DNA from 3 places in the Priestia veravalensis genome. Region 1 is predicted to be linked to each of the others. Evidence: riboswitches for the same ligand, from Rfam matches in the RefSeq annotation. Region 1 holds a riboswitch; each other region holds the start of a gene.
What was found. A riboswitch is a leader RNA that binds a small molecule or an ion and turns the genes downstream of it on or off. The one in region 1 is predicted to bind lysine.
Positions count from the first base shown of each region.

Region 2: it holds a riboswitch for lysine, as region 1 does, so the genes downstream of both, AS180_RS08600 (transporter substrate-binding domain-containing protein) here and AS180_RS12315 (Na+/H+ antiporter NhaC family protein) in region 1, are expected to answer to the same signal.
Region 3: it holds a riboswitch for lysine, as region 1 does, so the genes downstream of both, AS180_RS15215 (aspartate kinase) here and AS180_RS12315 (Na+/H+ antiporter NhaC family protein) in region 1, are expected to answer to the same signal.

Region 1 is NZ_KQ758655.1:18,630-29,163, reverse strand. It holds gene AS180_RS12320 (sodium-dependent transporter) at 1-77, opposite strand, end outside; gene AS180_RS12315 (Na+/H+ antiporter NhaC family protein) at 305-1,885, opposite strand; lysine riboswitch at 2,010-2,198, opposite strand; gene yunB (sporulation protein YunB) at 2,269-3,024, opposite strand; gene AS180_RS12305 (HD-GYP domain-containing protein) at 3,094-4,191, opposite strand; gene AS180_RS12300 (YunC family protein) at 4,307-4,609, opposite strand; gene AS180_RS12295 (DUF72 domain-containing protein) at 4,758-5,609, opposite strand; gene sufB (Fe-S cluster assembly protein SufB) at 5,711-7,108, opposite strand; gene sufU (Fe-S cluster assembly sulfur transfer protein SufU) at 7,163-7,597, opposite strand; gene AS180_RS12280 (cysteine desulfurase) at 7,587-8,807, opposite strand; gene sufD (Fe-S cluster assembly protein SufD) at 8,807-10,114, opposite strand; gene sufC (Fe-S cluster assembly ATPase SufC) at 10,132-10,534, opposite strand, start outside.
Region 2 is NZ_KQ758641.1:41,208-51,741, reverse strand. It holds gene AS180_RS08625 (hypothetical protein) at 1-808, shown strand, start outside; gene AS180_RS08620 (ATP-binding cassette domain-containing protein) at 823-1,263, shown strand; gene AS180_RS08615 (ATP-binding cassette domain-containing protein) at 1,244-1,549, shown strand; gene AS180_RS22455 (hypothetical protein) at 1,542-1,712, shown strand; gene AS180_RS08610 (hypothetical protein) at 1,895-2,119, shown strand; gene AS180_RS22450 (AgrD family cyclic lactone autoinducer peptide) at 2,125-2,253, shown strand; gene AS180_RS08605 (YitT family protein) at 2,437-3,312, shown strand; lysine riboswitch at 3,455-3,639, shown strand; gene AS180_RS08600 (transporter substrate-binding domain-containing protein) at 3,748-4,584, shown strand; gene AS180_RS08595 (amino acid ABC transporter permease) at 4,651-5,379, shown strand; gene AS180_RS08590 (amino acid ABC transporter ATP-binding protein) at 5,404-6,144, shown strand; gene AS180_RS08585 (TetR/AcrR family transcriptional regulator) at 6,169-6,783, opposite strand; partial or broken gene AS180_RS08580 (kynureninase) at 6,958-7,368, shown strand; partial or broken gene AS180_RS08575 (tryptophan 2,3-dioxygenase family protein) at 7,422-7,667, shown strand; partial or broken gene kynB (arylformamidase) at 7,693-8,316, shown strand; gene AS180_RS08565 (DMT family transporter) at 8,355-8,828, opposite strand; partial or broken gene AS180_RS08560 (DMT family transporter) at 8,850-9,277, opposite strand; gene AS180_RS08555 (ArsR/SmtB family transcription factor) at 9,334-9,654, opposite strand; gene AS180_RS08550 (cytochrome c oxidase subunit II) at 9,894-10,175, opposite strand; gene AS180_RS08545 (hypothetical protein) at 10,179-10,469, opposite strand; gene AS180_RS08540 (YesK family protein) at 10,519-10,534, opposite strand, start outside.
Region 3 is NZ_KQ758670.1:10,960-21,493, forward strand. It holds gene AS180_RS15200 (electron transfer flavoprotein subunit alpha/FixB family protein) at 1-921, shown strand, start outside; gene trxA (thioredoxin) at 1,201-1,515, shown strand; gene uvrC (excinuclease ABC subunit UvrC) at 1,713-3,479, shown strand; lysine riboswitch at 3,546-3,723, shown strand; gene AS180_RS15215 (aspartate kinase) at 3,859-5,097, shown strand; gene AS180_RS15220 (YslB family protein) at 5,117-5,632, opposite strand; gene AS180_RS15225 (succinate dehydrogenase cytochrome b558 subunit) at 6,100-6,708, shown strand; gene sdhA (succinate dehydrogenase flavoprotein subunit) at 6,737-8,530, shown strand; gene sdhB (succinate dehydrogenase iron-sulfur subunit) at 8,531-9,304, shown strand; gene gerE (spore germination transcription factor GerE) at 9,463-9,687, shown strand; gene AS180_RS15245 (hypothetical protein) at 9,871-10,194, shown strand; gene AS180_RS15250 (cation:proton antiporter regulatory subunit) at 10,388-10,534, shown strand, end outside.

The sequences.
Region 1 (10,534 bases):
TTTCCTAATCCAATTGCAGAACCTGCTGCTGCCATGATAAAACCTGCTCTCGTACCCCATTGAGGACGATTTTCCATCATAGTTTCCCCCTTACACTCTCTCTTTTCTTTTATCTCTGTCATAACCCAAAAAGTTATTTAAACTTTCTGACAATTTAGCATAGTCTGTCTTTAGAACTATCTTACGAAGAATTATAGCTATTATGCTATAGTATGTCAAAATATTTTTTATAGAAAATTTTGATAATTGGATAATTAAAAATAGAGCAGACGTTGTGAAGCGCATCTGCTCTATCTTTATTCTTCTATTTTTCTAATGATGTCTCTGTTATGTTCCCCTTTTTACGAGTTACTAAGACAAATACCACTAATAAAACCATTACTGTTCCAAGTCCTGCAGCTGTACTTTCTGTTAAACCAAGTACAATATAACCAATGATGCTAATCACAGCTGAAATAATTGCATAAGGAAGCTGTGTCATTACGTGATCAATATGATGACTTCCTGCTCCAGTTGATGACAAGATTGTTGTATCAGAAATTGGTGAACAGTGATCTCCGTAAACTGAACCAGCTAATACAGCCGCAAGAGCTGGTAATAATAATTCTGGTTCAATGTTTCCTACAATGTCACCTGCAATTGGAAGCATAATACCAAACGTTCCCCACGATGTCCCTGTTGAAAACGCCATGATGCCAGCAATAATAAATAGTACCACTGGTAAGAAGGCAATATTTAAATTAGAACTCTCCACAATTCCTGCTAAGAATTCTCCTGATTTCAACTGACCAATCAAATCTCCAATCATCCAAGCAAGCAGCAAAATATAAATAGCGGGTAGCATCGATTTGATTCCTGCTACTATGCCCTTACCAAGCACCGAATTAGACAGTTCATTCGATTGTCTTGTACGTGCGATAAATAATACTAGCGTTACAACAAGGCCTGATAAACCACCAATCATTAATGAATTAGGTACATTCGTATTCTCAAACATTGTAAAGATTGTAGCTTGACCTTCAGTTGCTTGATAGCCTGTCCATAACATCGCACCAATTGTCCCAATCATCAATACAATAATTGGTAAGATCAAATCGAATACACGACCATTTTCACTAACTGGTAAATCTTCTTTTAACTCTCCTGGTACTGCACCTTTTTCTGGGTCCGTTACTTCTCCAGTACGAATCGCACGCTCTTCGTGTTTTTTCATTGGTCCGATGTTAATATCAAAAACACTCACCACGAATACCATAATTAATGCGGTAAATACATAAAAATTCATCGGTATCATCTGTACAAATGCCGAAAATGCTGACACATTACTCATCCCGTGTGCAGCTAGAATTGAACCTACAACCGTAATAATATAGGCACCCCAACTTGAGAACGGTGCAATCACACATACCGGAGCTGAAGTTGAATCAATTAAATAAGCAAGCTTCGCTCTTGATACCCGCTGTCGATCTGTTACCGGGCGACTTACTTGTCCAACAGCTAGTGCATTAAAATAATCATCAATAAAGATAATAATTCCTAACACAGCTGTTAATAGATGAGCTCCACGACGCGTTTTAATACGTTGTAAAGCCCATTCTCCAAAAGCACGGCTTCCTCCAATGATTGAGATAAAAGCCGTAATAACACCTAAAATTAAAAGGAAAAGCAAAATGAATAGATTTGAAGTATTAAGTGCGCCGTCCGCGTAGAAAATTGTAGCAAAGCTTCCCCAAATCTTTTGAATCGTTTCTCCAACTGAAAACTCCGTTAACACTAATCCACCTGCTAAAATCCCTACTCCTAGGGAAAGCAGTACTTTACGTGTTAAAACAACCATTAATATGGCAATCAATGGTGGTAATAACGAAAAAATAGTTCCTTCCATGATATCCTCCTAATATAAGCCTGTTTAAATCTAGGAGGACTACTTATAAAGAAAAAAACGCAAAAAAGAGCAATGATAGAAAATAACTATCATTACTCTTTGTAATGTTATGTTATCCTCCATCACGATCAGTAGCCCTCCATCATGAAAACAAGCGTATTTTCATAATGACAGTGTTACCCTTTTTCAAGGTAACCCCAGAAAAGAAAAGCTGACTCTTTTTCTTTCCTTCGGCAAAAAATCCTTTTTACTATGATCACAGTTGTCATCCTCACATAGTATACTCATACTTTTTGCATCCTCTACCTCATCGATCTGATAAGGTGATGGTATATAATTATATCTAGTACATTATATCGGTAAAGTATAAAGTTATCAACCGGCTATTTCTTCTTTAGTTCAATAGATGGAGAGGCTGAGTTAGTGCCACCGTTAAAATAATCCGGTACGTTCCCTGGAATCATCGCCATCCCTACAGGCACTGTCGCTTGAACGGTTGTCTGTTTTGTAGCAAAGGGAATAATCACCTGAACGTTAACCTGAACTTCAATTGAAATTTCTAAAAAAGCACCGTTAATTCCGTATTCCTCTATTTTCCGTACAACGTCTGATTGCACATCACCAATTGCATGAAATTTAACCGGGATTAAAGGTCCTAGATTTCCTAGTAAGGCATTGTTTGTAGCTTGCCCTAATGGAACTTGATAGACAATTCCTCGCTGCCTGAGCTTTTCATCTGGTTCAATATTAATATCCGTTGGAATCTCTAATTCTTCTAAATTTCCTTTTTCAGCTTCTCGTAAATTAGCCTGGACTAAAGATGTCGTTTGAGCTCTAATACGATTTACGACTGCCGTATCAATCTTGGCTACCTGCCCATCCGGCGTACTTTCTGTCTTAATAATATCGTTCACATCAAGTTGGTCTACCACTTGTTTATTAACGGCCTTATTAATAACAAGCGTTGCAATCTCTTTAGTCTGGGCTTCTGCATATTTCATTAAGGTTGGTTCAATTCCTCTATTAATTAACCATATTCCCGCTCCAGTAGAAAGCAGAAAAAAAACAATTGTTAGTAGTACAACATAGCGAAATGGTATAGGTCCCTTTTTCAATACTCTTCGGCGAACCCTAATCAAAAAAATCCCTCCTTACAAGCTATATGTATGCATAAACAAGGAGGGCTAACGCTATTTTCTAAAAGTTTTCTATGTTTGTTTTAAATCGTTGCTGATAATTATTAATGTAGGACTTTCTTTTAAATCAATTTCATAAGGTTTATCTAAAACCCTGCCTCCTTCTTCTTGAATAAGAATGTAAGGTCGATCACTTAGGCCTTTATTTTGCTTACTTACTATGCCTTTTCTTTGGTCATTCAGCGTTACAAAAAGACCAATAGGATAAACAGCAATTGCCCTTCTGAAAGCGCTAATCATATCTTTATCAAACTGACTTCCTGCACCCGCATACAAAATCTCTAGCCCCTCGTGAGGGAGAAGAGCGCTTCTATACACGCGATTTGACGTCACGGCATCGTACACATCCGCAATTGCGATAATTTTACTAAATAAATGAATTCGCTCTTCTTTAATTCCTAATGGATACCCTGATCCATCCAATCTTTCATGATGCTGATATGCGCAAGAGGCGGAGAGCGCAGAGACATTAGGAGTACTTCGCAATAATTCGTACCCGTATGTAGTATGCTTTTTCATTAACTTAAATTCTTCATCCGTTAATCTTCCGGGCTTGTTTAGAATATCTTGGGGAATTAACATTTTCCCTACATCATGTAGCATAGCTCCTGCACCTAGCTTCTCTAGAACAGGCTGAGTTAATCCTATTTCTTTTCCGAGTGAAAGGGCATAAAGCGTCACGTTCACAGAATGAGAAAATACATAGTTATCGTATATATATACATCCGTTAACAATGACAATACATCATTATTATTCATAATCTCATCTACTAATTGATTGCCAACCTTATGTACTTCACGAACCGATTGTTCTAAAAGTGCAACACGCGTTTTTTCATGCTTTTTTTGAAGAGAGTGAAAGACATCTTCCACTGATTCCATTGCCTTTTTCCGAAGTGAAAATGGGATGGTAGAAGTAGAATTTACAACAATATCATTTGTTCGTTTATCACCTATGTATACAAACGTAACACCTCGCTGCTGTAAACGATTAATAATAGTCTCTGTCAAAGGTATGCCTGTATTAATTAGCGTTTTTCCTGCTTCATCTAATATTGGTTTTGCTAAACATGCACCTGGGCTCAATGATTGAATTGCAACTAATTTCATAGTAACTCCCTAACTATCTATTATTTTATAATCGCTATAAAAGAGGTAGAGCATTTACTACCTCTCCATTGAATCCTTTTAGACAAAATTTGAATATAAAGGACTTTATTCCTAACTATACCATTTTTAATAAAGCTTCGCGCCCTATCATACCTGGATGAATGCCTAAACTTTCTGCTTCCACAGTAACAGACTCTAAAGGTGCATTTAAAAGATCTTCAATTGTTCGAACGCCAACTGCTCTTCCGGCAATGATTTGTCTACTGACCAGCTTTTCATTTAAAAGGCCAACGTCTAATGCTCCACACATAATATATCCTTTATCGGAAGAGACTGTTAAAAGCGTTGTTTTTGGAAGCAGTACGGTAACCGCATTGAACGTATGACCATTAATAACAACAGGTTCTAATGTAATCAAATTCCCCACTCCTTTCTTAATCAAGGTATGATGATTTTCAAAAAGAGTGAGCTTTAGGGCGTTTTTTTATAATTATACAAGAAAGCACATACTTTATTTCTAACTTAATTGTTTAAGACGGTATGCGCTCATCAATCTGTTTTAGCAGTCAATCAAATAAATTTAACTGTTTAGGTGCCAAATCGGTATACCGAATGTCCAGCAAATGAATTAATTCCTTAGCATTATCAACCGCGTCTCCGCCCGAATTGTTGTTAAAAACGATGTAAATATCTTTCGTCTGCTGCTTTAATTCTTCAATACGATGCTTCCATTCAAGTAATTCTTGGTGATTATAACGATACAAAAAGCGAATTTTACGCCAGTTAGGGTCTCCACTTTTATTCCAACCGTGAACGTTTCGACCATGAAATCGAATCAGCGTTTTCTCAGCACTCGTAGGATGTAAAACGGTCGGCACAGACCCTTCACCTGCTTGTGGCTCATCACAAATGCCGTGAATCCATTTCTCTTTTTCCATAAACATAAGTGTCTTATCATGCCACTGTGGCGTAAACCAAGACTGGTTACGAAACTCTAACGTAACGGGTAAATCACCGAATTTTTCACGGCTGTATCGCAAATAATTAACATTTTCTTTCGTACAATTAAACCAGGGCGGCATTTGGAACAAAATCATTGCAAGTTTATTCGCTTTTACGTAAGGAGTCACAGAATCCATAAATGCATCAAACATCTCGTCTTTGCTATCAAACGGTATTTCATTCCGCATATGCCCTGTCGTCATACCCTGATAAGCTTTGACAACGAATTGAAACGAATCGGGGGTATCTGCTACCCACTTTTCGACCGTTGTTTTAGGCTGAATAGCATAAAAAGATGCATCTACTTCAACTGTTGGAAAGTGACCTGCGTATACAGCGAGCTTATCTCGCGCAGGCACGCCCGTTTCATATAAAGATGAATGATCTCCCCACCCTGTTACGCCTACGTATATCACAAAATCCCTCCAATATGTATCAAACTGTGCACCTATTATTTTAATACAAACTCATCAAAAAACTCGCTTGTATATACAAGCGAGTTTAAAAAAATCATTTATTACCCGATAGATCCTTCCATCTCAAACTTGATTAGACGGTTCATTTCTACCGCATACTCCATTGGAAGTTCTTTTGTAAATGGTTCGATGAAGCCCATTACGATCATTTCTGTTGCTTCTTCTTCAGAAATACCGCGGCTCATTAGATAGAATAACTGCTCTTCAGATACTTTTGAAACTTTCGCTTCGTGCTCTAAAGAGATGTTATCGTTGTAAATTTCGTTGTATGGAATTGTATCAGATGTTGATTGATTATCCATAATTAACGTATCACACTCGATGTTTGAACGAGCACCTTCAGCTTTGCGACCAAAGTGAACGATACCACGGTACGTTACTTTACCGCCTTGCTTCGAAATAGATTTCGAAACAATTGTAGAAGACGTATTTGGTGCTAAGTGAATCATTTTCGCACCCGCATCTTGGTGTTGGCCTTTACCAGCTAATGCAATGGATAATGTCATACCACGTGCGCCTTCACCTTTTAGGATAACAGCTGGGTATTTCATTGTTAATTTAGAACCGATGTTTCCATCAACCCATTCCATTGTTGCATTCGCTTCACATACAGCTCGCTTCGTTACTAGGTTGTATACGTTATTCGCCCAGTTTTGAATCGTTGTATAACGGCAGTATGCGTCTTTTTTAATGATGATTTCTACAACAGCACTGTGCAGAGAGTTTGTAGTATAAACCGGCGCTGTACAGCCTTCTACGTAGTGTACGTGTGCACCTTCATCTACGATGATTAGCGTACGTTCGAATTGACCCATGTTCTCAGAGTTAATACGGAAGTATGCTTGAAGTGGCGTATCTACTTTGATACCTTTTGGGACGTAGATAAATGAACCACCAGACCAAACAGCTGAGTTTAACGCAGCAAATTTGTTGTCAGTTGGCGGAATTACTTTCGCCCAGTGCTCACGGAAAATCTCTTCGTTTTCTTTTAATGCAGTATCTGTGTCTTTAAATACGATTCCTTGTGCTTCAAGGTCTTCTTTCATGTTGTGATATACAACTTCAGATTCGTACTGAGCAGATACACCAGCTAGGTATTTTTGCTCCGCTTCTGGAATACCAAGCTTATCAAACGTTTGTTTAATCTCTTCAGGAACCTCATCCCAAGAGCGCTCTGACTTCTCTGAAGGCTTTACATAGTACGTAATTTCATCAAAGTTCAGGCTAGACATATCGCCGCCCCACTGTGGCATTGGCATGCTGTAAAAATGCTCAAGTGATTTTAAGCGGAAGTCAAGCATCCACTGTGGCTCATCTTTCATGCGAGAAATTTCTTCTACAATTTCTTTTGTTAATCCTCTTTCAGAACGGAAAATAGAAACGTCCTTATCCGAGAACCCGTATTTATAATCGCCGATTTCCGGCATCTTTTTTGCCATTTGTTATTACCCCCTACTTGATAGGATTGGGAATGAACAAAGGCCTAACAGGACTTAATTCTGTTCTTTTAGGCCTTTTTCCATCGCTTTCCACGCTAATGTTGCACATTTAATACGTGCTGGAAACTTTGAAACACCTTGAAGTGCTTCAATGTCTCCTAAGTCTATACTATCATCATACTCTTTTCCTTGCATCATATCTGAGAAGATGTTCGCAAGTTCAAGAGCTGTTTCAATCTCTTGCCCTTTAATTGCCTGTGTCATCATTGAAGCAGATGACATAGAGATTGAACAGCCTTCTCCTTCAAACTTTGCATCCGTTACTTTGCCATCTTCTACTTTAAGTGATAGTTCAATACGGTCACCACACGTTGGATTATTCATTTGAATTTGAACCGTATCTTCTTCTAAAGACCCACGATTTCGAGGGTTTTTATAATGATCCATAATCACTTGACGATAAAGAGTATCTAAATTGTTAAAAGACATTTGTGAAATACTCCTTCGTTTTAATTAGTGATGACACTAATTGATCGATTTCTTCTTCTGTATTATACAAGTAGAAACTTGCACGTGCAGTTGAAGATACATTTAAATATTTCATTAACGGCTGTGCACAATGATGCCCTGCGCGTACAGCAACTCCCTCAGCATCAAGAACAGTCGCTACGTCATGCGGATGAACATCATCAAGATTAAACGTCACGACGCCAGCACGCTCTTTTGGTCCGTAGATGGTAATGCCTTCTACTTCTGAAAGACGGTCTAGTGCGTAATTTGCTAATTTATGCTCATGAGCAAGAATATTATCCAAGCCCACTTCCTCTAGAAAATCAATAGCGGCACCTAATCCAATTGCACCTGCAATAATAGGCGTTCCACCTTCGAATTTCCAAGGAAGCTCTTTCCACGTTGAATCGTATAGGTTAACGAAATCAATCATTTCGCCTCCAAATTCAACCGGCTCCATCTTTTCTAATAATTCTTTTTTTCCATACAGTACGCCAATACCTGTTGGGCCGCACATTTTATGACCAGAAAACGCAAAGAAGTCGCAGTCTAAGTCCTGTACGTCAACTTTCATATGAGGCGTACTTTGTGCACCATCTACAACCATGATTGCTCCGTGTTGGTGAGCAATTTCCGCAATTTCTTTTACCGGATTGATTGCGCCCAATACGTTAGAAACGTGCATAACCGAAACAATTTTTGTATCTGGCGTAATCGTTTCTTTAACCGTTTCTAATGAAAGAGCATGATCTTCTGTAAGATCAATATATTTTAATGTTGCTCCTGTTGCTTTTGCAACTTGCTGCCATGGAATGATGTTACTGTGATGCTCCATATACGTAATCACAATTTCATCACCAGGCTGCAAGTTGGCACGTCCGTAGCTAGCAGCAACAATATTTAACGCTGTAGTTGTTCCACGCGTAAAGATAATTTCTTCTGTTGATTTCGCATTAATGAACTTTCTTACTTTTTCACGAGCACCTTCATAGCCATCCGTAGCCATTGTACCTAGTGTATGAACACCTCTGTGTACGTTTGAGTTGTATTCTCTGTAGTACTTATTCAGTGCTTCAATCACTTGGATTGGCTTTTGAGAAGTAGCAGCGCTATCTAAGTAAACAAGCGGGTGTCCATTTACTTCTTGGTCTAAAATCGGAAACTGTTTGCGAATATCAGAAACGTTCATTATCGAACTTTCCTTTCAATTAACTCCGTTAACTGTTTTTTCACCGTTTCAACCGGAAGCTCATTTACAACTGGAGCTAAGAACCCATGAATAACTAAGCGCTCAGCTTCAACTTGTGGAATACCACGGCTCATTAAATAATAAAGCTGTAATGGATCTACGCGACCTACAGAAGCTGCATGTCCTGCCGTTACATCATCTTCATCAATTAATAAGATTGGGTTAGCATCTCCACGAGCTTTTTCGCTTAGCATTAATACGCGAGACTCTTGCTCTGCATTTGATTTAGATGCACCGTGTTCAATTTTACCAATTCCGTTAAAGATTGAAGACGCGCTATCTTTCATTACACCATGTTTTAAGATGTAACCTTCAGAATGCTTACCGAAGTGAATAATACTCGTCGTTAAGTTTTGCTTTTGCTCACCGCGACCTACTGTAACTGTTTTCGTATCACCGTATGAACCATCGCCCATTAGGTATGTGATGTTTTCAGAAACTGTGTTTCCTTCACTCATTAAGCCTAATGCCCACTCGATGCGACCGTCTTTACCAGCAACACCACGGCGATTTACGTAGCTAGTTGTTCCTTTGGCAAGGTAGTCTACCGCACCGAACGTTACTTTTGCATTGTTATTTGCAAATACTTCTGTCACAACGTTTACTACACCGTTTGACTCTTCAGAAGTAGCAATGTAGTTTTCTACATACGTAACAGAGCTATTATCTTCTGCAACCACAATAACATGGTTGAAAAGTGCTGCTTCTTCATCTTCACGTACGAAAACAGCTTGAAGTGGTTCTTTTACTTCAACGTTTTTTGGAACGTAAACAAATACGCCACCGTTAAGCAGTGCAGCGTGAAGAGCTGTTAAGCGATGCTCATCCACTTTTACACCGTCTTTCATGAAGTACTTTTGTACAAGCTCTTCGTGGTCTTTTGCAGCTGTTTGGATATCAGTAAAGATAACTCCTTGCTCTTTTAACTCATCTGTTAACGTTGCATATGCAGCTGTTTGGTCACGCTGAACGTATAAGTTTTTAACCGCTTCTGTATCAATAAGTGCTCTTACAGACTCAGGAAGCTCGTCAATTGAAGAAATTGCTTTTGCTTCAGCATCATGCTTTGAGAAATCTGTAAAGTTCCACTTTGTAATATTTGTTTTATCTGGTTTTGGTAGTGGAAGATCTTCTGCTTTCGCAAGAGCTTGTAAACGAAGATCTAACAACCATTTCGGCTCAGCAGCTTTTTCAGAAAAACTGCGAACGTACGCTTGATCAAATGGTAATTTTGTATCAATAGTCATAGAAATCCTCCTAATGCTTATGCTTCTTGCCCTACAGTTTCGTCTTCAATACCTAATTCTTTCTTAATCCAGTCATAGCCTTCTGCTTCTAAGCGCTGAGCTAATTCAGGACCGCCTGATTTCACAACGCGACCTTGCATCATAACGTGAACATGGTCTGGTGTAATGTAGTTTAATAGGCGTTGGTAGTGAGTAATCATTAAGCAACCAAAATCGCTACCACGTAGCTCGTTGATTCCTTTTGATACTACTTTTAACGCATCGATATCTAAACCTGAATCAATCTCATCAAGGATTGCAATAGCAGGTTTTAACATCATTAGTTGAAGGATTTCGTTACGCTTTTTCTCTCCACCAGAGAAACCTTCATTTAAATAACGTTGTGCCATATCTTGATCCATTTCTAAGAAGTCCATGTTT
Region 2 (10,534 bases), on a different contig from region 1:
TCCTTTTAAGAGAATAGAGGCTTTCAATACTCTTTTATCTAAAGTTATTCCTGGCACATCGTATACAACCATTTTAGCGAAGCATCATTATCGAACGGATTACTTACGCTATCGGTTTCCAGTTGTTCTAGGGTCATTTTTATTTTGGGTAATTTGGGGAGTAATTACAGGTCTTCTGCAAAGTCTTGATCAAAGTGAAGAGATTTATTTTTTAATCATGTCATTTTATTTATTTTTCCTAACTTATTTCTATGTATATTCAATTTTCACCGAGTTAAATGGCATGTTTTCTGTGGACGGGGAAGGGAAGCAAGTAATTACTTATTTATTAAATGGAAAATCATTATGGGATGTGTTTAAATATCGATTTCATCTATTCGCTTTGACAAGTTTACCTTTGTTTATTGTCGCAGATATCCTATTCTTTTTCGTTAATCAAATGCCACTCATGTTAAGTATCATGACTCTGTTATTGCATATTATTAGCTTTTTCTTCTTTGCTTTATTAATGTTCTTGCCAGGGGTACTTAGACCACATTTTAATTATGAAAATATCGAACAGCTAGATGATTATCCAGATAAAAAAATTGTCGCAGATGTGATCCGTTTTGCGACTGTTGGGTTAATGGTTCCACTATTGATGCTTCCTACGGCTTTGTTTTTAGTGGGTAGTATTGGGGTTTCAAGTTATATCGTCATTCAGTGGGGCATGGCTGGAATGATTCTTCTTTTATTCGTTGGAATAGCGCTGCCGCTCGTTTCCAAACTGTTGGTTAAAAAATCAAGCTTTGAACAAATAAACCTATAGAGAGAAGGGATTGTATGAACTACTCTTTAAGCTTTCAAAACGTCAGTAAATCGTTTGAAACCAAACGCATATTAGACCATATCTCATTTGATATTGAAAAAGGGAAAATCACGGCATTTCTTGGTCAGAATGGAGCGGGTAAAACCACAACGTTGAAAATTGCAATGGGACTCCTTACACCGGATGAGGGAAAGGTGCTTTTGCATAATGAAAGCATAGAGAAAATGAAGAAAGAAGTCACCTTTATACCTGACCATCCGTATTTATACGACGAGTTAACGGGTCGAGAATATATAAAGTTCATCATGGAATTAACTGATTTGAATCTATCTAAAGAGGAAGTAGAGAAACAAGTTGTTTACTATCATTTAGAGAAAGAAATCGATAAGAAAATTAAAAATTTATCTTTAGGTAATAAAAAAAAAATTAGCTTTGATGGGCAGCTTACTGAATAAGCCTAGCGTCTTATTGTTAGATGAGTTCATATCGGGTATTGATCCGATTAATATGAAAAAAATAAAATCAATTTTAAAAGATTATGTATCAGCAGGTAATTCTATTTTGCTCTCTACTCATCAGCTAGAAGTAGCACAAACATTTTGTGACTCTTTAGTCTTTATTAATGAAGGAAAAATCTTGAAAATAGAAAGCGATATATCAAGTGTTTTTACAAAAAATGAAAGCTTAGAAGACTACTTTATTTCAATGTTAAATATGTCAGGAGGCACTCAGCATGACTAAAAAATTCTTTATACTGGCTACTATCGTGTTTTTACTATTCGCTTCACCGCCACTTATATTAGCTATTTATCAAGGAGAGGTAAAGGATATTATGGTCATCTCTTTGATTATAATTATTGTTTTTTCGATTACAACATATGAATTTGTTAGAAGAAAAAAGTAAGAAAAGACTAAGTCCTTAAAAAATTAAGGATTTAGTCTTTTTATTTTCGTCACTAATATTAGCAAAATAACCCCTGAAAATACAAAAAACGACCACAATATCTAAAAAATGTTTATTCTTTGGGTTTTTATTGTACTATTTATTCAGGAAGCAACGAACAAACAGGAGGATGAGAAAGTACCATGATGAATCAATCTGAAGTAATGGAAAATAAACAATCTGTATCACTCTCGACTACCAATCCCATTAGTCTAGTTAGCGCACTATTTAGTCCAGTTAAATTCTTTAGTCAACTAAAAGTGCAAAGAAAACTGGGGGTCAATATCTTCATTATTTTAGTTCTATATGGAATTATTACGTACTTACTTTCTCAACACTTATTAACGAATAATAAAAAAGGAGATTGATTTAAATGAAAAAGTATCTTTATAATTTTGTTGCTGCTACAGGTTTATTTATGACACAAGCTACCTTTACAACAAGTTGTTTTCTAGGACTGTATGAACCTGAATTGCCTGAAGATGAAGACGAAGAGCTATAATAAGTTTTTGTAATTATTTCTATTTTTAAAGTAGTTAAATAGCCAGTTGTCGGTGTTGAACCGATGACTGGCTATTTACGTTTTTTATGCTTAGTACCTTTTAGAGATACCTTAATTTTATAAATGAAGATGATTTTATGATAAAATTATTTGTGTCAAAAAATATTAGAAGTGAGGAATTACATGAATGCGTTAAAACAGCATCGAAAATCGAGTAAACAAAAACTATTGTTTCGGGGCCTTTTAGTCATCATTGGTGGCATTATCGCAGGTTATGGGTTAGAAACAGTATTAATTCCAAATAGCGTATCTGACGGGGGGGTGACGGGACTTAGCATCGTTGGTTCACAGCTCTTTGGAATTCCACTAGGCGTTTTAATCGCCATCATCAATCTTCCCTTCATCTGGTTAGGTTATCAGCAAATTGGAAAAAGCTTCGCTATTTTTTCAACCATCGGTATTGCTTCTTTAGCAGTTAGTACAACTCTTATGCATCACACTCCAGCCATTATTGAAGGAGATACGCTTTTAGTAACCGTTGTAGGTGGTGTAATCCTTGGTTTTGGAATGGGTCTAGCACTGCGTAATGGAGGAGCATTGGACGGTATTGATATGCTTGCTGTACTCCTTTCACGAAAGTCACCGTTTGGAACAAGTGATCTTATTTTATTTCTAAATATGTTTGTATTTATCGTGGTTTCTTTTGTGTTTGGCTTGCAAGGAGCCATTCTTTCTGCCATTGCTTACTTCATCGCTTCAAAGGTTATTCATGTCGTTGAAGTTGGGTTAAGCGGTTCAAAAGCGTTTGAAATCATTACAAATGAGCCTGTTTTAATGGTTAAAACAATTCGTGATCGACTAGGTCGAAGCGCTACATATAAAGAAGTATACGGCGGATATTCTCACGAAAAGTTCAAAGAGATTACGTGTGTTATTAACCGTTTAGAAGAAAGTAAAATGAAGGAAATTATCAGCGAAATCGATCCGGATGCTTTTGTGCGCGTGTATGACGTTGCCGAAGTAAAGGGTGGAAACTTTAGAAAAACCAACATTCATTAAATCATCCTTTTTATTCTGTATAAAATTGTTTTTTTTAGAGCTGAAAGAATTAGTTGGAAAATAATCCAATAAAAACCATATTGACAGATTAGGAAGAAAGATGTAGACTTGAAACAAATTTAATAAGACCTCACTTTTAGTCAAGTGAGGTAGAGGCGCGGTATTTAACAGTCTTTAGCAGAGTTTGAGAGACGTTGAAGCTAGAGAGAAGGAAATATCGCCGAAGTGAGTAAATTGTTCTCAACAATTGCTTGCTGGGTCTGTAGTGAAGAACTGCAGGACTGTCTCAATAAGTTTACCAGCTTATTGAGTTGTGCTATCTCATCTTTTAAAAGAGAGGACTTTAGGGAACGATGAATGAAACGACCTGAGTAAATCTCGGGTCGTTTTTTTATTGTCTTCAAAGCTTAAAAAGATATAAGGGGGAAACAAACTATGAAAAGAAAAGCAGGATTTTTCTTAACATTATTGCTTTCAGCAGTCGTTTTATTAGCAGGCTGTGGTCAAAGCAGTGAGTCAGCATCGGGTTCAGGAGACGCTGATACGTTTACGGTAGGCTTGGAAGCAGGCTATCCACCATTTAACTGGACTCAAAATGACGATTCAAACGGAGCGGTTAAAATTAAGGGCGGCTCACAGTATGCAGGCGGCTATGATGTTGAGATGGCTAAGAAAATTGCTGATGGATTAGGCAAAGAGCTAGTGATTGTAAAAACTGAGTGGGATGGTCTTGTACCAGCCTTAACATCAGGTAAAATTGATGCGATTGTGGCAGGAATGTCACCGACTGCAGAGCGAAAAGAAACAATTGATTTCTCTGATAACTACTATAATTCAAACCTAGTAATGGTTGTGAAAAAAGGTAGTAAGTATGAAGGTGCTACGAAGATTGCAGATTTCAAAGGCGCAAAAATTACGGCTCAATTAAACACGTTTCACTACTCCGTCATTGATCAAATTAAAGGTGTATCAAAAGAAACAGCAATGGATAATTTCCCAGCAATGCGCGTAGCGCTAGAATCAGGAGTTATTGATGGTTATGTATCAGAGCGACCTGAAGCAGTAAGTGCTTCAGCAGCAAATGATAATTTTGCAATGGTTGAATTCAAGGATGGCTTCAAAACATCAGCTGACGATACAGCTGTAGCCGTGGGTCTTAAAAAAGACAGTGAGCTAAAAGAAGAAATCAACAAAATCTTAAAAGGTATTTCAGAAGAAGAACGCACAAGCATTATGGATGCGGCAATCAAAAACCAACCTGCAGCAAAATAATGATGACATAACACCGGCTGTATCTACATACAGTCGGTTTTGTAATGAGGTAAGGGAGGAAGAACGATGAGTTTTGAATGGGTTATTACAATCATCTCAGAAAACTGGCCAATGTTTTTACGCGGAGCTGGGATGACGCTATTAATTGCGCTGACAGGTACCATTATTGGGGCGGTCATTGGGTTAGTTGCTGGTATTATCCGAACTGTTCCAACGCCAACGAGCGGGCTGAAAAAAGCAGGATTGAAGGTAACGAATTTCGTTTTATCTGTATACATTGAATTTTTCCGAGGTACGCCAATGATTGTGCAAGCAATGGTTATTTACTATGGTTCAGCGCTTGCATTTGGCTTTGATATGAACGTGATGTTGGCAGCGGTTATTGTTGTATCAATTAATACAGGAGCATATATGGCTGAAATTGTACGTGGCGGGATTATTTCCGTTGATAAAGGACAGTTTGAGGCAGCCAAAGCCATTGGCATGAATCATTATCAAACAATGATGAACGTTGTTTTACCTCAAGTCATTCGTAATATCTTACCAGCAACGGGTAACCAGTTTGTGATTAACATTAAAGATACGTCGGTATTAAACGTTATTTCCGTTTCCGAGCTATACTTTGTCACGAAATCAGTAGCAGGAAACAACTTTAGATATTTTGAGTCATTCTTTGTTGCTTGTATGATTTACTTTGTCATGACGTTTATAGTATCGCAAATTCTGCGCTACTTTGAGCGTAAATTAGACGGACCCGACAGCTACACGATGATTAAAACGGACCAAAATCGATAATGAAGGGTAAGGAGGTATAAGAAAATGGAACAAGTAATTGATATTCAACATTTAAACAAAGCGTATGGAAGTCATGAAGTATTAAAAGATATTAATTTCTCTGTTAACAAAGGAGAAGTTGTGACCATTATTGGTTCTTCGGGCTCGGGGAAATCAACGCTCCTTCGTTGTATCAATTTATTAGAGCAGCCGAACGGTGGCCAAATTATTTATAACGGGGAAAATGTTCTGGATGATCAGCATAATCTATTTGAGTATCGTAAAAATTTAGGAATGGTCTTTCAACAGTTTAATTTATTTGATAACCATAATGTTTTAAATAACTGTGTGGTAGGACAAGTCAAAGTGTTAAAGCGTTCAAAAGAAGAAGCTGAAAAGGTAGCGTTAGGCTATTTGAAGGTCGTGGGGATGGATCAGTACATCAATGCGAAGCCAAGACAGCTTTCAGGTGGTCAAAAGCAGCGCGTGGCCATTGCTCGCGCTTTGTCCATGCAGCCGGATGTCCTTTTATTTGATGAACCAACATCGGCTTTAGACCCTGAGATGGTGGGAGAAGTATTAAAGGTTATGAAGGAGCTTGCAGAGTCAGGTCTAACAATGCTTATCGTAACGCATGAAATGGAATTTGCTAAAGAGGTATCGGATCGCATTGTCTTTATGGATAAAGGCGTTATTGCAGAAGAGGGTACTCCTGAGCAAATCTTTAATCATCCAACGCACGAACGTACGCGTGAGTTCTTAAAACGTACGTTAAAAGACAAATAAGAAAAAGCCCCTGTGGGCATTTTCTTATTTATATAGCCCTCGAATGTAAACAGATGCGATGTTCCGCGCAATTTCTTCAATGGAGCTTTCGTATTCATGCCGAACGATATCCCAGAGGTACATTTCATTGGTGAAAAACCAGCCTCTTGCCACTAGTTCATGATTTAATTCATCTCTAGCAAGTCCCTTCTCTTGGGCATAAGCGATATCTTGTGAGATGCGCTGAATAAATTTCCTTCGAATATTCTTCCAGCTTTCCGACACGACAGGAGAGATGCCGATTGCTTGTTCGAATACCTGCATCATACTGCGCTCATGCTCAGCCATATGTAAAAAAGCATTCGTTTGCCTGTGGATGATGTTCGTTGCTTCCTCTTTTGTTTGTGGAAAAAAGGAGGTTTCTGCAATCTTATAGAATTCTGCCATGACGCTGTCCATGAGTACGATTAACAGTTCTTCTTTTCCTTTAAAATGAACGTATGCTGTTCCATAGCCAACTTCTGCTTTTTCAATAACTTGTTTAATGGTTGTTTTTTGAAAGCCTTCTTCCATAAATACTTCTTTGGCTGCTTGTAATAGTTTTTGGCGCGTTTTAATCGAACGCAAATGTCGTTTATCTTCTACGTTATGCTCTGTCATGATGTATGCTCCCTTCCATCTTTCTTTAGTTTCTAGCATATAGAAAATCTCATAAAAGGAAAAGAGATAGTTGTTAAAATGTTTATAATTTTCGGAAATATAATATTGACATCATGTCATATTTTTTGATAATCTTTGGTTAAGATAGCGATTACAAATGCTAAAAGGAGGAGGCTGCGATGTTTGATTCAACAAAAGAATGCGCAGGATGAATTAGTGGTTTTTCGAGAAGAATTTCACCTCAAACAAGACGCTATTTATATGGACGGAAACTCGCTAGGTCTTCTATCAAAGCCAGCGGAAACAACGCTGATGGAAGTCATCACAGATTGGAAAGAGAAGGGGATTGATGGTTGGACACAGGGTAAGCATCCTTGGTTTTCACTATCTGAAAAGCTCGGTGAAATGATGGCACCACTTGTAGGAGGCTTTCCTGAAGAGGTTATTGTAACAGGTTCAACAACTGTGAACCTTCATCAACTCATTTCAACGTTTTACGAACCAAGCGGAACACGCACCAAAATTTTAGCGGATGAGCTGACATTTCCATCTGATATCTATGCGCTTCAAAGCCAGCAGCGCCTCTCGAATCACCATGATGAAATGCTGTTTATTGTTATTCACCAAGCAAGCGAGCTGTGGATGAAGCATGGCTAACAGTTTATCGAAACGTTGATCAGTACTGGGATCTTTATGAGTTAGCTGAAAAGCTTGTTGATATTGGTAACCAGCAGCAAACATGGCGTTTTAGCCATATGAGTACCGTTGAACGAATTATCAGCAATAAGCCGGGAACAGGAGGTTCTTCGGGGGTAAACTATTTAAAGCGTGCGCTCGATAAGCACTTCTTCCCGGAATTATGGAGTCTGCGTACTAAGCTATAAGGATAAATAGAAAGGGTGCTAGATAATGAATAAATGGATCGATGTTTCACAGCTGCTCAGCAACAAGGTGGCATGTTGACCAGGTGATACGCCGTTTTCCTACAGAGTGAGCTGGAGTAAAGAGGAGTCTAGCTCAGTAAATGTAGGTGAAATTACAATGAGTGTACATACGGGTACTCATATTGACGCGCCGTTTCATTTTGATAGTGAAGGGAAAAAAGTAAAGGACTTAGACGTGAATCTTTATATTGGAGAAGCAAAAGTTGTGCATCTTCACAATCCTTCCAGTATAAGCGTTGAAGAGCTAAAGAAAATCGACTTAACTGGGGTAACGCGACTGCTTATCAAGACCGGTGCGTGGACAAATCGCGAGACTTTTCCAACGTCTATTCCACCTGTCGATCTAGGAGTAGCCGCTTATCTTTCAAATCAAAGTGTTAGTTTACTCGGTATCGACTTACCTTCAGTGGACTCGCTTGATAGCAAAGAGCTAGCTGCGCACCATGAGCTGGCGGCACATAACGTTCATATTTTAGAAGGACTTGTTCTTAATGCTATTGAGGAAGGAGACTATGAGCTAGCTGCTTTGCCACTTTCACTAACGGAAGCGGACGGAAGTCCAGTACGCGCGGTGTTGAGAAAGAGATAATCCAAAAAAAGCCACTCGCTTAGAGTGGCTTTTATCGTCTATGCAGCTTTTGAAGTTGATTTTTCAACAGACTTTTTGTTTCCAACATAGATCAGTCTTAGGGCAATTAACATCAGTACAATAGCGAGTCCACGCTTCCAATCCAATGAAATTTGTGCACCGCCAAAGAATCCAAAGTGATCAATAATAATACCTGCGCTTAGCTGACCGATAACTGTTGAAATGTTGGCTGCAATGACGCCGATTTGCGGAACGGCTAAAACAGTTAAAAATAAATAGCTAACCCCAAACCAAACCGCACTTAGCTGCCATTTTGGCGCATCTAAAAGAGCTAATACGTCACCTTTGCCAAAGAATAAAATAAGTAAAAATAAAACAAGTGTACCTGTTGCAAAGGTAAGAAACGCGCTTTCATACGTACCGGCTTTTCTGCTGAGCACGCCGTTTACGGAAGATTGAGCGCTAAGTAAAACGCCACCGATAACAGCTGCAATGAGCAAGATAAAACTCATCGTAAAACCTCCTTTAATTAATTAAAAAACGAGTAGTAAAGCAATTGCCATCAACGCAACGGCCATTACTTTTTCTTTTGTAATGGGTGTTTTGCTACTACCTAACCACCCTTTATGCTCAATAACCATGCTCATCGCCATTTGTCCGACAATTACGCTAATCATTGTTAAGCCAACGCCTAGAAGCGGAACGCCAATAACTAAAATCGTTAAATAAATGACGCCAAATACTCCTCCTGTAAGCTGCCATTTTGGTGCTTTTGCCGCGTAGGAAAGCGAACCTTTTCCTAAAAAAGCACAACGATTCCTAAAATAACAGAACCAACCGCGAAGTTATAAAAGCTGCTTTCTAGTTTTCCGACGGATTGACCTAGCACACCGTAAATAGCCCCTTCAATACTGAGGGACATTCCAGCTAACACAGCCACAATATAAATCCAAAATTTCATACTTTCACATCCTTATATCGAGATTTATAGATATGTTAAAGCAAAAAAAAAAGAACTTACAGCTCTTTTTTTATGATTTCAGCAATCTCCGCAATTTTTTTTTCGTTTCTGCGGTAATACGTCCATTTTCCATGTCTTTCTGATTCTAATAATCCAATGCGCTGAAGCATTGATAGATAATGCGAAGTAGTGGATTGTGATAAGTTTGCGCGTTCTTGAATATCTCCCACACAAATACCACCTTTGTCACTAATAGTTTTTGACAGGTGCGCAGTAGGCTTATCAAAATGCTCCATTGGATCTTTTAACCACTTCAACATTTCTAAACGAGTTTCATTGCCCAAAACCTTAAAAATATCTACAAGTTTATTTTCCATGATTCTATATTAATCGATATTTCTCGATATGTAAAGTTTTTAGTTTACCTTTTTTATAAACCGCATATGCCAAGGTAATACAAAGGCAAACACAATAAAAGATAAAATAACTGAAAAATCTACGTTTTGCATCCATGAGTTCATGTTGAGACATCTCTTTACGTAAGGGTATCTCTAGTGTTGCCTAAATAATCTATTTTAAAAGTTAGCCCTGTTCTTCTTTTTTCCACATTTTATAATTATAAAGAACTTGAACATTGAACAAGAAAGATCACGCTAATTAAACCGACAAACCCAAAGTATATGGGAAGAGGCCAATCTGAAAGGTAGTACAGAACTCCGCAAGCAACGATGATGAACGGAATACTTGTAAGCGTACGAATCATTTTTCGGCGATAAGACAGCTTGTAGTAGCTAACTGCAAAGTCTTTATCAACCTTTTCTGTTTTCTTGTATCTCTTAGAGAAAAAGAACGTAATCCCAATAACAACAATCGCAATTAATAAAAAATCAAATCCCATTTGTTACAGTCTCCTTTTTAATTCTTGGTTAATAATAAAAATACTTGATAATAGAATGAGTAATAGTCCTATTCCAATTACAATCACACTTTTCATTTGTGCATCGACTAAATCAAACCCTGTTATAGTGTTAAAAGCATAAATGAGTAAAAGTAAGCCACTTATAAGCGTGAAGATAGAAAAAGTGAGAATCAGCACTCTTTTCTTAATCAGAATACTAATGAAGAATACTAGAAATAAAATCATGATAAAAATAAAGAGATTTCCAAGAATAAAATCCAAAACGATATCCATAGCACAGTATTCCTCCTTAGAGAAAGTAAAATAGTTCCATGTGGAACAACTATCTTCTACGCTTC
Region 3 (10,534 bases), on a different contig from region 1:
TTTGAAGCAATTGCTGCAGGCGCAACGGTTGCTGAAGGTGGAGAAGTCGTTGGCGTTCTTGTTGGTAAAGGAGTGAAAAATTTAGGAGACGAACTCATTCATTACGGAGCAAACCGAGTAATTGTAACCGAGCATGATGACTTGGATTCTTATACATCTGATGGCTATGCACAAGCACTATTGGCTGTTATTCAAGAAGAAAAGCCAGAAGCAATTATATTTGGTCATACGGCTTTAGGAAAAGATTTATCACCTAAATTGGCTGCGCGTCTAGATAAGGGGCTAATATCAGACGTAACAGCACTTGAAGCAGCAGGTGGAAACTTAGTCTTCACTCGCCCAATCTATTCAGGAAAAGCGTTTGAAAAGAAGATTTCTACAGAAGACTTTATCTTTGCTACCATCCGTCCAAACAATATCTCGGCTTTGGAAAAAGACACGAATCGTACAGGAGACGTAAAAGAATTTGATGTGGAAATTAAAAATCTACGTACAATTGTAAAAGAAGTAGTTCGCAAAGCCACTCAAGGGGTAGATTTATCAGAAGCAAAAGTAGTCATTGCAGGTGGACGTGGTGTAAAAAGTGAAGATGGATTTAAGCCGCTAGAAGACTTAGCTGATGTGCTTGGTGGAGCAGTTGGAGCATCCCGCGGAGCTTGTGACGCTGAGTACTGCGATTACTCACTTCAAATTGGCCAAACGGGAAAAGTTGTAACACCAGATCTTTATATCGCTTGCGGTATCTCAGGAGCTATTCAACATTTAGCTGGAATGTCTAATTCAAAAGTTATCGTGGCTATTAACAAGGATGCAGAAGCAAACATCTTTAAAGTAGCGGATTATGGCATTGTCGGTGATTTATTTGAAGTCGTACCACTGCTTACAGAAGAATTTAAAAAATTAAAAGTACAATCCTCATAAGAAAAAGTCTTTTCTGCCAGCTACGGTGGAAAAGACTTTTCTTATGAAAATAATGAATGAATTGTTTAAAGGTGTGTAAAATAGGATACAGGTATTATATAAAGCCATTTAGCTTGGCTAGCCTTTCGCTGTTCCATGTCCTGGAACGACCTGTATTATGTAGTAAATAAGTTGTTACGAATACGTTAAAAAGTATAAGCAAATAAATAGCCACTGTTATATGAAGGTGGTATACTTTCTTTATCATGTAGATATAGCATATATTTAGGAGGAATTACAATGGCAATTGCACACGCAACAGATCAAACTTTCTCAAATGAAATTGGTTCAGGGCTAGTTCTTGTTGACTTTTGGGCACCATGGTGTGGACCATGTAAAATGATTGCGCCAGTTCTTGAAGAGTTAGATCAAGAATACGGTGAAAAAGTGAAAATCGTAAAGGTAGACGTGGATGAAAACCAAGAAACTGCTGGTAGCCACGGCGTAATGAGTATCCCAACTTTAATTTTATTTAAAGATGGACAAAAGGTAGACCAAGTTATTGGTTACCAACCAAAAGAAGCACTAGCTGAATTAGTTGATAAACACGCGTAAGTAAAAAACCTAGCGATAGCTAGGTTTTTACTACTTTATACCGCATTGACGGTTTCGTACATTTTTTCTAAAAGTGATATAATAAAAGGAAACGAATAAACGTTCGTTTCCTTTTATTTTTGTATAAATGAAGAATAAATATAGATAAGCAAGAAGGTTTTGGCGAAAGTTAAAAATATTGAAGGAAGGAGAGCAGTATGAATCCTTATTTAAAAGAAAAGCTGGCTATTTTACCTGAACAACCGGGTTGTTATTTAATGAAAGATAAGTATGGAACGGTTATTTATGTTGGAAAAGCAAAGGTTCTAAAAAATCGAGTTCGTTCTTATTTCACAGGGTCTCATGATGGAAAAACGCTGCGCCTGGTTAATGATATTGTAGACTTTGAGTATATTGTGACGTCGTCAGACTTAGAAGCCCTTATTTTAGAAATGAATTTAATTAAAAAGCATGATCCTAAATATAATATTATGCTGAAAGATGATAAGGGGTATCCCTTTATTAAAATTACGAATGAAAAACACCCTCGCCTTGTCATCACGCGCAAAATTAAAAAGGATAAAGGAAAATATTTTGGACCGTATCCAAATGTTCAGGCTGCAAATGAAACCAAGCGGCTATTAGATCGCATTTATCCTTTGCGGAAATGTACGACGATGCCTAATCGAGCATGTTTATATTATCATATTGAACAGTGCCTAGCTCCCTGTGTATATGACGTTACGGATAGCCAAAACAAAGAAATTATTGATAATATTACGCGTTTTCTAAGCGGTGGTTATGAACAGGTGAAAATTGAATTAACAGAAAAGATGATGAAAGCTTCAGAAGAGCTAGATTTTGAACGTGCAAAAGAGTATCGAGATCAAATTGCTCATATTGAAGCTACAATGGAGAAGCAAAAAGTAACGTTCAATGACTTTATTAACCGTGATGTATTTGGCTATTCTTATGATAAAGGCTGGATGTGTGTACAAGTTTTCTTTATTCGACAAGGAAAGTTAATGGAACGCGAAGTGTCTATGTTTCCGTTTTACCACGAACCAGAAGAAGATTTCCTAACGTTCATTGGACAATTTTACGGAAAAAACTTAAAGCCTAAAGAAGTTCTTGTGCCAGCAACTGTAGATGCAAACCTTGCAGAACAGCTTTTAGAAGTAGACGTTCAGCATCCAAAACGAGGAAAAAAGAAAGAGCTTGTTGAGCTTGCGTCAAAAAACGCTCAAATTGCCTTAAAAGAAAAGTTTTATTTAATTGAACGAGATGAACAGCGTACGGTTGGTGCTGTCGAGCAGTTGGGGCAAGCACTAGGAATTGAAGCGCCTTATCGTATTGAAGCTTTTGATAATTCCAACATTCAAGGAACAGATCCTGTTTCTGCTATGATCGTTTTCATTGACGGTAAACCTGAAAAGAAAGAATATCGAAAGTATAAAATTAAAACGGTTGAAGGCCCTGATGATTATGGTTCAATGCGTGAAGTGGTACGAAGACGATATACGCGCGTATTAAAAGAAGGTTTACCTTTACCAGATTTACTTATTGTTGACGGTGGAAAAGGTCATTTAGCAGCTGTTCAAGATGTTTTGGAAAATGAACTAGGGCTGCTTGTTCCAACAGCTGGATTAGTCAAAGATGAAAAGCATAGAACATCTAATTTAATGATTGGAGATCCTCCTGAAATTGTTCCACTTCAGCGTAACAGCCAAGAATTCTACTTGCTTCAGCGAATTCAAGATGAGGTTCACCGCTTTGCTATTACGTTTCATCGACAAGTTCGTTCTAAATCGGCTTTTCAGTCTATATTAGACAATATTCCAGGAGTAGGTGAAAAGCGTAAAAGAGCGTTGTTGCAAAAGTTTGGATCTGTTAAAAAGATGAAGGAAGCATCAATCGAAGAGATTCAAAATGCAGGAGTTCCAAGGCCGGTTGCGGAACAAATTGTTGAAGCCTTAAAAAATTAGTATTGAATTCCAGTTTAAACTCTGATAAGCTAGAACATAATTTCATATGACACTTCATTAAACTGAAGTGAAGATAGAGGTGCGAATTTTAAGAGTACACATTTGGAAGAGTATGAGCTCTAAAGACAAATGTGGAAAGGAAAATTTGCCGAAGTGAATGACATCTCATAGAGTCATTTGCTGGTTCTGCGTTGAATAAATGTAGGATTGTCAAGAATGTGTTTCTTGGAGAGCTATCTCACGGCATTGAACGTTTTATATATACTTTTCGTTCGTTAAGCAATGAGATATCCATCTCATTGCTTTTTTTATTGTCTGAGCTTAAGCAATAGATCGCCTCTTTATCATATTGAAAACAAGTGAAAGGATGAGGAGACTTATGGGATTAATCGTTCAAAAATTTGGTGGAACTTCTGTTGGATCAACAGAACGAATTCAGCATGTAGCAAACCGGGTTATCCAGGAAGTTGAGCAAGGCAATCAAGTAGTAGTGGTTGTATCAGCAATGGGTAAAACAACAGATGAATTAGTAAGATTAGCAGGAGAAATTACAAGTAAACCAAGTAAACGAGAAATGGATATGCTACTAACAACCGGTGAGCAAGTTACCATTTCTCTCCTTACAATGGCGCTGCAAGAAAAAGGCTATGACGCTACTTCCTATACAGGATGGCAGGCAGGAATTTGTACGGAAGCTCAGCATGGAAATGCACGAATCACCAAGATTAATGAACAAGCCATTGCAGGGCGTTTGAAAGAAAATCATATTGTGGTCGTAGCAGGATTTCAAGGAATGTCGGAAGATAACAGCATTACAACGTTAGGAAGAGGCGGATCTGATACAACAGCTGTAGCTTTAGCAGCGGCATTAAAAGCAGATAAGTGCGATATCTATACAGACGTAACGGGAGTATTTACAACGGACCCTCGCTACGTGCAAGGCGCTCGTAAACTGCAGTCTATTTCATATGATGAAATGCTAGAGCTTGCAAATCTAGGGGCGGGTGTATTGCACCCTCGAGCAGTAGAGTTTGCAAAAAACTATCAGGTGCCACTAGAGGTAAGGTCAAGTCTAGTATTAGAAAGAGGAACGATTGTTGAGGAGGAAGTATCGATGGAACAGAATTTAGTAGTAAGAGGAATTGCATTTGAAGATAATATCTCAAGAGTCACAATTGAAGGGCTAAATAATGAACTTCAGACATTATCAACCATTTTTACAGCATTAGCAAAAGAGCACGTTAACGTGGATATTATTATTCAAAATGTGACGTCAGACAATCGTTTATCTATTTCTTTCTCGATTAAAACAGAAGATACGGATACGACTTTATCTGTGCTAGCTCAGTTAAAAGAAGTAGTAGGTCATAAAAAAGTGGAGCATGAAAGGGGCTTAGCTAAAGTTTCGATTGTTGGATCGGGTATGATTTCAAACCCAGGCGTTGCTGCCGATATGTTTGAAGTATTAGCTGTGGAAGAAATTGAAGTGAAAATGGTAAGTACGTCTGAAATTAAAGTATCAACAGTTGTGCCACATAAAGACATGGTCAAAGCGGTAGAAACCTTGCACACTGCTTTTGAATTAGAAGAGCAAGATATTTATCAAGTTCAAAAATAAAAGCGGGTACAGCCCGCTTTTATTTTTTATATCTTTCCGTTCTAGTTTCAGGTGTAATGATATCTTTTTTATCCCATTGAACGGAAAAAAGGACTTTGTCGGCTTTTTCTTTGTTGGTTAAATAAGTTTCTGTTAGACGGTTTTTTAACTGTTGAACTTGTTCAGCAACAAAGCCAGCTTCAAGATGGAAAGATGAATTGGGATACTCAGTAAATCTTCGTTTGACAACTTCACCTGTTAATTCCATTTCAATGTTATATTTTTCAGTTTTTAAAATGGTTAATTGTCCCCAGCCAGCTTTCACAAAAAAGCCGCTAATCTCTTCAATAGAGGAAAGTGGAAATTTTCGTGCTAACCGTTTTCCTGCCCAGTACGAGATTTCATTCGTATCATTGCTAAGAAGCTCTGGAATTAACACGTCTCGAAGTAAGCTGTATCCAAAATAAGGAGTTGTAGGTGCTTGTGGAGTATCGGTTTGATTGATTTCTTCACTTTCAACGATTTCTTGCTGCGTTTCAGTTTGTTGATTGCTCATTTTTTCCCCTCTTTCTTTACATCTATTATATACAAATTGAGCAGTTCTCTCATCTATTTTTAAAAATAAATCAAGCAAAGTCCATGAGATGGTTGTTGCATCTATAACTTTTCGAAACACGTAAAAAATTATTGTACAATAAAATGAATATCCTTTTATAGGAAGTCGCAATCTTTTGTGGAAAACGGTTACATAAAGGTGTACAATAAGAAGTGTAAAAAATATAAAATCCTATAACATCAACTTAGTAAGCGTTAACAAACTTAATTTTTTATAAATTTATATTTTAATGAAGATTTAAATATCTTATCTTGACGCTCTATGTTGATGGGAGTAAAATTGATGTGTCACATATTTTAATAGAGAATGCAAAGGTTTTCATTTTCTGTTGTATCAATCTATTTATTTTATTCGGGAGCTTTGTTTTCACTAACATTGTTTATCTAACTAAGGGGGGTATTACGCACATGGCAGCGAACAAAGAGTTTCAGTATCGCAAACTACATTCTTTACTAGGTGTCATACCAGTAGGCATATTTTTAGTCCAACATCTGGTTGTCAACCACTTTGCAACAAAGGGAGAAGAAGCGTTTAATCAAGCAGCTCATTTTATGGAGAGCTTACCTTTTCGCTACGCACTTGAAATCTTTATTATCTTCTTACCTATTCTATTTCATGCTATCTATGGCTTGTATATTGCGTTTACTGCCAAAACGAGTGTAAGCAGATACGGTTTCTTCCGTAACTGGATGTTTGTCTTACAACGTGTATCTGGCGTTGTAACGCTTATTTTCATTACATGGCATGTTTGGGAAACACGTATTCAAGCTGCGCTTGGTCAAAAAGTAGACTTTAATATGATGCAAGATATTTTAAGTAATCCTGGTATGATGGTATTTTATATTGTTGGTGTTGTGTCAACGATTTTCCATTTTGCTAATGGATTATGGTCATTTGGCGTTAGCTGGGGGTTAACTGTAACACCTCGCTCTCAACGAATTTCAACATATGTAACATTAGCGATCTTCTTCGCATTAACATTTGTAGGTGTACGTACATTATTCGCATTTGCATAAAATTACGTTTTAAAGGAGTGAGGTTACGATGAGTAAAGGAAGAATTATTGTTGTTGGTGGCGGCTTAGCGGGCTTAATGGCAACAATTAAAATTGCTGAGTCTGGCAAACAAGTTGATTTGTTTTCATTAGTTCCAGTGAAGAGATCTCACTCAGTTTGCGCTCAAGGTGGTATTAACGGAGCTGTAAATACAAAAGGTGAAGGAGATTCACCGTGGGAACACTTTGACGATACGGTATACGGCGGAGACTTTTTAGCCAATCAACCTCCAGTAAAAGCAATGTGTGAAGCTGCTCCAGGCATTATTCATTTATTGGACCGTATGGGTGTTATGTTTAACCGTACTCCTGAAGGTTTGTTAGACTTCAGACGATTCGGAGGAACACAGCATCACAGAACTGCGTTTGCAGGCGCAACAACAGGGCAGCAGCTTCTGTATGCATTAGATGAACAAGTTCGTCGCTATGAAGTAGCAGGGCTCGTAACAAAGTATGAAGGTTGGGAATTCTTAGGAGCAGTATTAGATGATGAGCGTACCTGTCGTGGAATTACCGCACAAGATTTGAAGTCTATGGAAATTAAAACATTCCCTGCAGATGCGGTAATTATGGCCACAGGTGGACCTGGTATTATTTTCGGAAAATCAACGAATTCAGTTATTAATACTGGTTCAGCAGCATCCATTGTGTATCAACAAGGAGCTTACTATTCAAATGGGGAGTTTATTCAAATTCATCCAACAGCCATTCCTGGAGACGATAAGCTTCGCTTAATGAGCGAATCTGCTCGTGGTGAAGGCGGACGTGTTTGGACATATAAAGATGGTAAGCCTTGGTACTTCTTAGAGGAGAAATATCCTGCTTACGGTAACTTGGTACCTCGTGATATTGCAACACGTGAAATATTTGATGTATGCGTAGCGCAAAAGCTTGGTATTAACGGCGAAAACATGGTTTACTTAGACCTTTCTCACAAAGATCCAAAAGAGCTTGATATCAAGCTTGGTGGAATCATTGAAATTTATGAAAAATTCATGGGAGACGACCCACGTAAAGTACCAATGAAAATCTTCCCAGCTGTTCACTATTCAATGGGCGGATTGTGGGTAGATTATGATCAAATGACAAATATTCCTGGTCTGTTTGCAGCAGGTGAGTGTGATTACTCCCAGCACGGTGCAAACCGTCTAGGTGCTAATTCACTTCTATCAGCTATTTATGGCGGTATGGTCGCTGGGCCAAAAGCGGTTGATTACATTAATGGCTTAGAGAAAAGTGCCGATGCTCTACCAACAAGCCTATATGATCAACATGTGAAGCAGGAAGAAGAAAAATGGCAAAGTATTATGTCAATGGATGGAACAGAAAATGCGTATATTCTTCATAAAGAGTTAGGAGAATGGATGACTGACAACGTGACAGTTGTACGTTATAATGACAAGCTGTTACAAACAGATGAGAAAATTCAAGAGCTTATTGAACGCTATGATCGTATTAATATTAACGACACAGCGAAGTGGAGTAACCAAGGGGCAACGTTTACTCGTCAGCTTCAAAATATGCTTCAGCTTTCTCGCGTAGTGACGCTAGGTGCATACAATCGTAACGAAAGCCGTGGGGCTCACTATAAGCCTGAATTCCCAGATCGTAACGATGAAGAATTCTTAAAAACAACAATGGCTCAGTTTGTTGATAAGAAAAAGGCACCAGCTTTCCATTATGAAGAAGTAGATGTGTCATTAATTAAGCCACGTAAACGTGACTATACAAAGAAAAAAGATGAGAAAAAAGCAACGAAAAAACAACAAGAGGGGGTTCGTTAAATGAGTGCACAACAAACGGCACAAAAAACAGTTCGTTTTGTTATTACTCGTCAAGATTCGCCTGAGACAGCTCCTTATAATCAAGAATTTGAGATACCTTATCGCCCTAATATGAACGTGATTTCTGCACTAATGGAAATCCGCCGTAACCCTGTTGATGCAAACGGTAATGAAACAACACCTATTAACTGGGATATGAACTGCTTAGAAGAAGTTTGTGGAGCATGTTCAATGGTCATTAACGGCAAGCCCCGTCAATCTTGTACCGCTCTAGTAGATAAGTTAGAACAGCCGATTCAACTTCAGCCAATGAAGACATTTCCTGTTGTTCGTGACTTACAAGTTGACCGAAGCAGAATGTTTGATTCATTAAAGAAAGTAAAAGCGTGGGTTCCAATCGATGGAACATACGACTTAGGACCGGGGCCTCGCATGCCTGAGAAAAAGCGTCAATGGGCATATGAACTTTCAAAATGTATGACGTGTGGAGTTTGTTTAGAAGCATGTCCAAACGTTAACGATAAATCAAACTTCATCGGACCAGCACCACTTTCTCAAGTAAGATTATTTAATGCTCACCCAACTGGTGCTATGAATAAAGGAGAAAGACTAGAAGCAATTATGGGGGATGGAGGCCTTGCAAACTGTGGTAACTCACAAAACTGCGTGCAGTCTTGTCCAAAGGGTATTCCATTAACAACATCAATTGCAGCGCTTAACCGAGACACAACGATTCAGGCATTCCGTAACTTCTTCGGTAGCGATCAAGTATAATTACAAAAGAGCTCCACGGCTTTTGCAGCTGTGGAGCTCTTTTTATTTTGAAAAAATGTAGAATGCAGTAACCCATTTATTGCTTCCTACATAAGATATGGTGACTAAATTTACACCCATCCGATAGTTCAACTCAGGATCAGGCAAGGAGGGTTACATTGAAAGAAAAAGAGTTTCAACCTAAACCACTGCTGACAAAGCGTGAAAGAGAAGTATTTGAGCTTCTAGTACAAGACAAAACAACAAAAGAAATCGCGAGTGAACTATTCATTAGCGAAAAAACAGTGCGCAATCACATTTCAAATGCGATGCAAAAGCTTGGAGTTAAGGGGCGTTCTCAAGCAGTTGTCGAACTCCTTCGTATGGGGGAACTTGAATTATAACATAAGCGGGGTATCCCTGTTGGGAACCCGCTTTTTGTTAGTGTTTAGAATGTATCATTAGAAAAAATTAAAATAAATAAAAATATACATAAATGAAACTTATCGCTTGAATACAAAACGCATTCTCCGTATAATAAAAAGTGAGAGAGATTTTCTCTACTTTAGATAAAAGGAGGTGCAAATATGAGAAGAGTTTGGTTTTTAATTATGTTTTTCATGCTGCTTGCTTTACCTTTAGGTAATTTGCCAGTTTCATTAAACGATGGTACACAACAACATGCCATTGTTGATACTGTAGCATTAAATCATCCTACAGAAAGTGTACAGCATTCAACTGGCGTAAAGCTCGTTACCAAGCATTTTAATATATCGTTCGAAACGGGATACGCACCTGTTTTGTCAGTAACACAAGTTGAACAACCTCTAATATATAAAAGTCAAAAAGAGTTATTTGCTCTCCGACAACCCTTTATTTATGCAAAACAATTTCAAACAAATTACCTCTAACTATTCAACAATTAAAATCCTACGTTTACCTTATAAAAAATTAACGTTTAATAAGGTTATTTGTTGTGCAAACTTTTATGTATTAAACGTTACCCTATAAAACTATAATTTCCCATATACACTTTATTAGATTTACACGAGATTAAGATGAGTAACTATCAAAAAATCATTATGTTATAGGAGTTGTTCATGCATGGTTGTTAGAGAATCTGAGCTTCCAGGTATCGGCAGAAAATTTGAAATTGATACACAGGAAGGAAATCGTATTGTTATTATTCTTCATGATGACGGTCGTCGTGAAGTATATTATTTTGATAAAAGAGACTTGGAAGAAAGTGCT